2 regions of the Rhizobium sp. CB3090 genome follow, and region 2 is predicted to be linked to the other one. Evidence: riboswitches for the same ligand, from Rfam matches in the RefSeq annotation. Region 2 holds a riboswitch; the other holds the start of a gene.
The links. Region 2 has a riboswitch for cobalamin ahead of cobU (bifunctional adenosylcobinamide kinase/adenosylcobinamide-phosphate guanylyltransferase). Riboswitches for the same ligand answer to the same signal wherever they lie in the genome.
Positions count from the first base shown of each region.

Region 1: linked by a shared signal. The riboswitch ahead of QA646_RS20170 (aromatic ring-hydroxylating dioxygenase subunit alpha) and the one ahead of cobU (bifunctional adenosylcobinamide kinase/adenosylcobinamide-phosphate guanylyltransferase) in region 2 are both predicted to bind cobalamin.

Region 1 covers NZ_CP121663.1:303,044-307,055, forward strand. The annotation lists gene QA646_RS20165 (hybrid-cluster NAD(P)-dependent oxidoreductase) at 1-447, opposite strand, end outside; gene QA646_RS20170 (aromatic ring-hydroxylating dioxygenase subunit alpha) at 449-1,693, opposite strand; cobalamin riboswitch at 1,785-1,982, opposite strand; gene QA646_RS20175 (glycine betaine/L-proline ABC transporter ATP-binding protein) at 2,335-3,372, opposite strand; gene QA646_RS20180 (proline/glycine betaine ABC transporter permease) at 3,365-4,012, opposite strand, start outside.
Region 2 covers NZ_CP121662.1:1,738,471-1,742,482, forward strand. The annotation lists gene cobN (cobaltochelatase subunit CobN) at 1-854, opposite strand, end outside; gene cobW (cobalamin biosynthesis protein CobW) at 864-1,913, opposite strand; gene cobU (bifunctional adenosylcobinamide kinase/adenosylcobinamide-phosphate guanylyltransferase) at 1,919-2,446, opposite strand; cobalamin riboswitch at 2,550-2,949, opposite strand; gene QA646_RS08460 (chloride channel protein) at 3,131-4,012, shown strand, end outside.

The DNA.
Region 1 (4,012 bases), on a different replicon from region 2:
TGCCATCCAGCGGATCATCGACATCATCGGTGTGATGCCGGAGCCGCCGGAGATGAAGAGATATTTTTCGCCGGGATGGCGCACGAATGAGAAGTCGCCGAGCGGCCCGAAGGCCTTCAGCTTCATACCTGGCCTCAGATTGTCGAACATCCAGCGCGTACCGATGCTCGTCGCCTGGGCCTTCACCGTCACGGAGACGGAAAAGGGTCGTGAGGGCGTCGACGACAGCGTATAGGTGCGGAATACCGGCTCGTTCTCGGAAACGGGTAACTCCAGGGTCACAAATTGGCCCGGCAAATATCGGAACCAATTGTCTCGGTCGGAGCGGAACGTGAAGGTCATTACGTCCGCCGTCTCCTCCGTGGCGGCGATGCACTCCAACAGGTCGTGGCGGTCATTCCACGGCTGCAGTTCGTCGAAGTGGCGAAATGTGCTGACGGTCGTCATATCATGCCACCTGCAACAGAGGCTTCTTCACGCCGTCGAGTCGATCGATCATGAAGTTGGAATACCATTCAACGAACTGCATGACGCCATTTTCGTCTTCCGGCGAGTAGGGGCCGGGTTCGTAAGCGGGCGAGCGGATGCCGAAGGCATTTTCTTCAACAATCCGACGGTCCTGATCGTTCGTCTCGGTCCAGACATGCGTAAGCTCATCAAGGCGGTAGTCGACGCCTTCGACCGCATCCTTGTTGACGAGCCATTTGGTCGTGACCTGCGTCCGTTCCGGCCCGAGCGGCAAAACGCGGAAGGTGACCGCGTGGTCTGCGAGCACGTGGTTCCAGGTGGTAGGATAGTGGAAGAGCAGGAGCGTGCCGATACCGCTTTCCAGCATGTCGTTGGCGAGCGGACGCTGCACTGCACGGGCACCTGACATGGTATAGCTCTCGGCGTTTTGGATGAGCGGCATGCGTGCGGCACGGAATTGGCCGGTCGGCGAGATGCGGAATTCGCTCGGAAGTCCCGCTGCCTCGCACTTAGCCCAGTGCTCGGCGATGACCGGATCATCCTTGGCACCCTGCACGCCGGTAGCACTTGGCGCCTCCGGATAAGTGCGGCAAAGTTCCGGGTGATTGGCGGCGCAGTGATAGCACTCGCGATTGTTTTCCCAGACGAGCTTCCAATTGCCTTTCTCGATGATCGTGCTTTCGAAAGCGACCTTCGTTTCGCCGAGACGATGTCGTGCAAGGTAGGGCTCGACGGTATCTCGGAAGGGCGCGAAATCCGGTGCCTGGTCGGCAAGGCAGATGAAGATGTATCCGCCGACGGTCTGGCAATGGATCGGCTTCAGGCCATGTTGGCTCTTGTCGAAATCCTCGGCCATATGGCGGGCGAACAGCAGGCTGCCATCCAGCTCATAGGTCCACTGGTGATAGGGACAAACAAGTTTCGCCGACGAGCCCCTGTCTTGCGCACAGACGCGCGAGCCGCGATGGCGACAGGAATTGTGCAGCGCGTGGATTGTTCCATTCCGGTCGCGGGTGACAACGACGGAATAGTCGCCGACCTGCGCCGTGAAATAATTGCCGGCCTTGGGGATTTCGCAGTCGTGACCGATGAACAGCCAGTCGCGATACCAGATGGTCTCCAAGTCGAGCTTGTAATAGTCGGGATCGGTGTAAAAAGCCTGCTCGAGGCTGTAACCTTGGCGCCGGTTCTTGAGCTTGCGGAGCACGTCGCTGGCAGTATCCATTCTCTTGATCCCCAAAGGGACTGTTGGATGGCATCGTCGGCATCGATACCGCAAAGCGGTACCCCCGCCTGATCGCCCATCGCAATCAGTCGTTTCATTTTTCGTCTCGAACTGGCTTCCGGGCTTCAGAACTGTCCGTTCGGACTTCGACAGGCCTTCCGAGGCAAACAGCCAGTGGAACTTTGTCGATATTCGCTCTGCTACCGTTACGAGGGCGGCGGCGAAGGTCGCCGGCTTTCCAATTATCCGCATCACCGTTCGATGCCGCACCCGAGAACGGCTTGAACATAACGCATCGCTTAACGCGCCCAAGCGTGCATCGCGACATTTGTGTCGCAGATTGAATATGGCGCATAGATTTAAAAAGAGCGCCCGCTTGGTGCGGTTTTTAAGCGCAACTCGTCGGCTGCACGAAAGACGCTGATGCTACTTTCAGAATGGTTGGCAAGCTGGATCTCTTCGGAAAGGGCCGGTTATTTTTCCGATATTCAAACAGTCGGAATTTGGTCGCGTCTCGGCCAACGACGTTTCGCAGATGGTGCGCTTGCTCACCTATCCGCCTTATTTAAGGGTTCAAGCCAATATGGCTAACCAGGTGGCTACAGGCGAAACTACAATCCGCCTGCGCCCAGACTTGGTCGTTAGTGCGAATTGACCATGGCCGTCGCCAGCTGGCGAAAATTCACGACTCCAAGCGGTTGACCCGTTGGTGCGACGACATGAACCTCTCCGTCAGGGGAAGAGCATAACAAGCGCACCGCTTCTTCAACTGTGGTGCCTGCTGCGATCGTTGGCCTGCCAGTCGGGGCTGCCGATGGTAGTGGCATCATGATAGCCTCGACCTGAACGACGCGCCCTCTGTTGACCTCTTTTACGAAATTGGCGACGTATTCGTCGGCCGGCCGCAGGACGATATCCTGGCTGGTACCCTGCTGGATGACTTCGCCGTCGCGCAGGATCGCGATCTGATCGCCGAGACGAAGCGCCTCGTCGAGGTCATGGGTGATGAAGACGATGGTTTTCTTGATCTCCTTCTGCAGATCCAGAAGAACCGTCTGCATGTCCATGCGGATCAGCGGATCGAGAGCCGAATAGGCCTCGTCCATCAGAAGAACGGGGGCGTCGTTGGCAAGCGCTCGGGCGAGGCCGACGCGCTGCTGCATGCCGCCCGAAAGCTGGTTGGGATATTTTTTCTCAAATCCCTTGAGGCCGACGCGCTCCAGCCAATTCATGGCAATGACAACGCTCTTCGCCCGGTCCATGCCCTGCACTTCGAGGCCGTAAACGGTGTTGTCGAGCACATTGCGATGAGGAAGGAGCGCGAACTTCTGGAACACCATTGCTGTCTGATGCCTGCGGAATTGCCGAAGCTTATCCGCATTCATCTTCACGATGTCGACGCCGTCCACCAGCATTTCACCGGCCGTTGGGTCGATGAGGCGATTGATATGCCGGATCAAGGTGGACTTGCCCGAGCCGGAAAGCCCCATGATGACCTGGATGCATCCCGAAGGAATTTCGAGGTTGATGTCCTTCAGCCCCAGAACGTGGCCATGCTTCTCATTGAGATCCGCTTTGGTCAGGCCGTTCTGAACGGCCTCGATATGGGCTTTGGGATTGGGTCCAAAGATCTTGTAGAGATGGCGGACCTTGATGCCGCCGAAATGATGATCAGCCATGGACGGTCTCCCGGTGTTTCTGGATTCTCTTGCCATAGGCCTGGCTCACACGGTCGAAGATGATGGCAATGCCGACGATCGCGAGGCCATTGAAAATACCGAGCGTGAAATACTGGTTGGCAATGGCCTTCAGAACCGGCTGACCGAGTCCCTGAACGCCGATCATCGAGGCAATGACGACCATCGCCAAAGCCATCATGATCGTCTGGTTGATACCGGCCATGATGGTGGGGAGGGCGAGCGGCAATTGCACCTTGAAAAGCTTCTGCCAGTTGGACGATCCAAAAGCATCGGCGGCCTCGAGAACGTCCTTGTCGACAAGGCGAATGCCAAGGTCAGTAAGTCTGATCATCGGCGGAATGGCATAGATGACCACGGCGATGAGGCCCGGCACTTTGCCGATCCCGAGCAACATGACCACGGGGATGAGATAGACGAAACTCGGCATCGTCTGCATGACGTCGAGGATGGGGTTGACCACCTTCTGTATGCGATCGGAGCGGGACATGATGATGCCCATCGGAATGCCGATGGCGATCGACAGCAGGGTGCACACGAAGATCATGGAGACCGTCCGCATGGTGTCGTCCCACATGTCGAAATAGCCGATCAGCAGGAGCGTCACGAGACAGCCGACGAC
Region 2 (4,012 bases):
ATGAGCGCCTGTATCATGGCTTCGACCGGCTTGGTTTCGCCGCTCTGCACGAGCGCGCGGTAGAAGGAAATGGCGATGGTCGGGGGGTCGATTCCCGCTGCCTGCTCCGAACCCGGTATCGCCCCCTCAGCCGGCGCTGTCGCGCCACCCTCTCCCTGCTGGGGCGAGGGTTTGGATGCCGCGTCCTCGATTTTCCCCTTCTCCCCTCGGGGAGAAGGTGCCCGCCCTTCGACAAGCTCAGGGGCGGATGAGGGGGTGCCTCCACAGTGCGCGGAAAGCGTCTTCCACTCTTCGACCCCAATCACACCCCTGCCCGGCCACCAGATTCCCGCCTTCATTAGCGGAGCAGCCGGCGCCGGCTTTTCGGCGCCGGACAGCATGGCGCCGGCGTAGCCGAGAAAATCACGGGAATTGGCGTCGCCGCCTTCGATCAGATAGGACCACAGCGCATTCAGATCCTCGAGCGCAACGTTGGAAAACGGCGTCAGCCCCGGATCGGGCTTCGAATCCCCCGGCAGCACCGCGATGAGCGCGCCGCTGCGGACCGCACAGGCATGCAGCGCTTCGAGCGCATAGTGAAAATAGCTGGCACCGCCAAGCGCCCGCACGATGATCAGCTTCGCATGCCGCGCCGTCCGTTCGACATAGGTGTCGACGGACATGGGATGCTTGAGGCTCATCAGGCTTGCGAGCCGCAGGGAATGGGCGGCTTCCCCCTGCCCATAGGCAGCGGCTATCGCCGCAAGTTCGGTATCGGCCGCCGACAGAAACAGGATATCGCCCGGCGACTGACCGAGATCGATCGCCTCCTCGCCGTCGCTGATGGTACCTTTTTGAGCTAGGAGGAGATGCATGGCTTCGCCTTAGGCCAACGTTTCTATCGCCTTGCGCACAACCCCTTCATCCATCTCATGCAGCCCAATCACCACAAGCCGGGTCTGACGCTCTTCGCCTGGCGTCCACGCGCGGTCGAAATAATGGTCGATGCGGCTGCCGACGGCCTGGATCTGCAGGCGCATCGGCTTGCCTGGCACATCGACGAAACCCTTGAGACGCAGGACATCATGTTCCGCAATCACGCCCTTCAGCTTCTCGATAAACAGAGCGGGATCAGCGATCGGGCCGAGATCGACGACGAAGCTGTCGAATTCGTCGTGATCATGCGGGGCGCCGTCCTCGTGCTCCAGCTCATGATGCGATTTGCGGTTAGCGATATCGCCTTCGGTGCCGATGCCGAGGCCAAGGAGGATGGCGGTCGGGACCTCACCGTTTTTCGCTTCGATGATCGTCGGCTTGCGGGCGGTGCGGGAGGCGACTTCGGTACGGACGCGGCCAAGGCCTGCGACGTCGATCAGGTCGGTCTTGTTGAGAACGATGAGATCGGCGCAGGTCAATTGATCCTCGAACAGCTCCTCGATCGGGCTTTCGTGATCGAGCGTTTCGTCCTCGACACGGCGGGCTTCGACGGCATCATGGTCATCGGCAAAACGACCGGCGGCGACAGCGGCGCTGTCAACCACGGTGATGACGCCGTCGACGGTGACCTGGGTGCGGATATCCGGCCAGTTGAAGGCAGCGACCAGCGGCTGCGGCAGAGCAAGACCCGAGGTCTCGATAACGATATGGTCGGGACGCGCTTCACGCTCCAAAAGCTTGGTCATGGTGGGAATGAAATCGTCCGCGACGGTGCAGCAGATGCAGCCATTGGTCAGCTCGATAATGTCGTCCTCGGTGCAGTTCTCCGCGCCGCAACCCTTCAGCACGTCGCCGTCGACGCCCAGATCGCCGAACTCGTTGATGATCAAAGCGATCTTCTTACCGCCGGCGTTCTGCAAGAGGTTGCGGATCATCGTCGTCTTGCCGGCGCCAAGGAAGCCGGTGATGACGGTGGCGGGAATTTTTTCCTGGTTCATTCGGATCAACCCTTCATTTTCAGCGGCAATCCCGCCGCGATAAAATAGACTTCGGCGCTCGTCGCCGCGATCATCTGGTGCAATCGGCCAGCATGATCGCGAAACTCGCGCGCCATACGGTTCTCGGGCACGATGCCAAGCCCGACCTCATTAGAAACGAGGAAAAGGCGCGACCTGGCGCCCGGTAGAAATTCGGTGAGAGCGGAAAATTCCGCCGGAATGTTGCGCTCGGCCATCATCAGATTGGTGACCCAGAGCGTCAGGCAATCAACGAGAACAGCGCGGTCTTCGCCGTCGATCGCCGCCAGCCGGGCCGTCAGATCGAGCGGCTCCTCATGCGTCGTCCAGAGGAGATCGCCCCGATCAGCGCGATGCTGTGCGATGCGATCACGCATTTCATCGTCCCAAGCCTGGCCCGTCGCGACATAATGGCGAGCAAGGCTAGTGTCCGAGACCAGCGATTCGGCGAATCGGGATTTGCCGGAGCGTGCGCCGCCGAGAACGAAAACGGCGTGGGACGATGGGGATGTCATGAACTATCCCCGTTCCGAAAACAGGCGCCTGCACGCCAAGAACTTATTTCGCGCCATGACAACCTCCGTGCTGGCAGCCGAGACTTCCGTCTCTGGGGTGGGCCTTGCGCCCGGCACGTATGGCAGGTCTCCTGGCTCGCGGATGAGGCGCAATAAGCGGGGGCGGACCGAAACCGGTCGCCCTCGATCCTGCACCAGCGGATCTTTCTCGCCTTCCCGGCATACATCATGAAAAGACGGACGATTCGTAGATTTAGAGGCGTCCAGCCCTGGTTGATCATGACGCCACGCCAGTGGCTTTTCCGGCTCTAAGCTGCTCTCGCCCGCCCGCACCATGCGGACCGTCAGCGAAATACGCCCGGAACCGAATGAAAGACCCTGACCGCTCTACAGTCGCGGGGTCGGCTGTGATGAGAGCGCCCGAATTGGGTCCGCCCCTTCACATTCCCTTTTCATCCCATGCGGCAGATCGCCGCTCAGGAACCATTCGTTATGCCGCAATGATTAGGCTTTCGGCCTCGGCAAGTCAATCAAGGCGGATCGGTACGACATTGGCTGTCCCAATGGCGAAATATCGCATAAAAATCGCAGCCTGCGCTGCTTTTTTTGCCGTATTTCTTTGATGTTAGGAGTTTATAGAAGCCAAGCATATAGCTTTGAGCGCAAAACTGTCGTCTGTTCCCGATGTTGCAGAAATTCCAACCGCGCCGCCTCGGCGTCATCTCGGCTCTATTCGATCTCGGTCGCTTCAGGGCATTGCTGCGTCGTGGCGAACTGGGACTTGTTTTCGCCGGCGCGCTGGCGGGAATAGCCTCCGGTTGCGCCGTGACGGCGATGAGCTTCATCTCACGCAAACTTCACAGCGTTATCTATGGCATAACCGACTATGAGCGCCTCAGTTCTGCGGCGGTGGCGATACCCGATAAGTCGGTGCTGCTGATCGCGCCCATAGCCGGCGGCATCATCCTTGGCATCCTGCTCTATGTATTGTCACGCACGCGCAAGAAGCCGATGGTCGACCCGATCGAAGCCAATGCGCTGCACGGCGGCCGCATGTCGCTCACCGACAGTATCCTCGTCGCGGTGCAGAACCTCATCTCGAACGGATTCGGCGCTTCGGTCGGGCTTGAGGCGGGCTACACGCAGCTTGCCGCCGGCATCGCGTCGAAATTCGGTTACAAGATGCAGATGCGCCGTGCGGACCTGCGCATGCTCGTCGGCTGCGGCGCTGCCGGGGCCATCGCCGCCGCATTCAACGCGCCGCTGACCGGTGCCTTCTACGCCTTCGAGCTTATCATCGGCAGCTATTCCATCCTCACGCTGACACCTGTCGTCGTCTCAGCGCTGATATCGACGATGATCGCAAGACTGCTCGCCGGCGACGACTTCGCCATCGACATCGATCATTTCGGCGCGATCGTCCCTGCCGACTATCTTCCGGCCATCCTGCTCGGTGCCTTCTGTGCCGGTATAGGCATCCTGATCATGCAAGGCGTCGCATGGGTTGAAGAATTTGCACGCAAGAGCTCCATCGCGCCTCCATTCCGCCCCGCGCTCGGCGGCGTC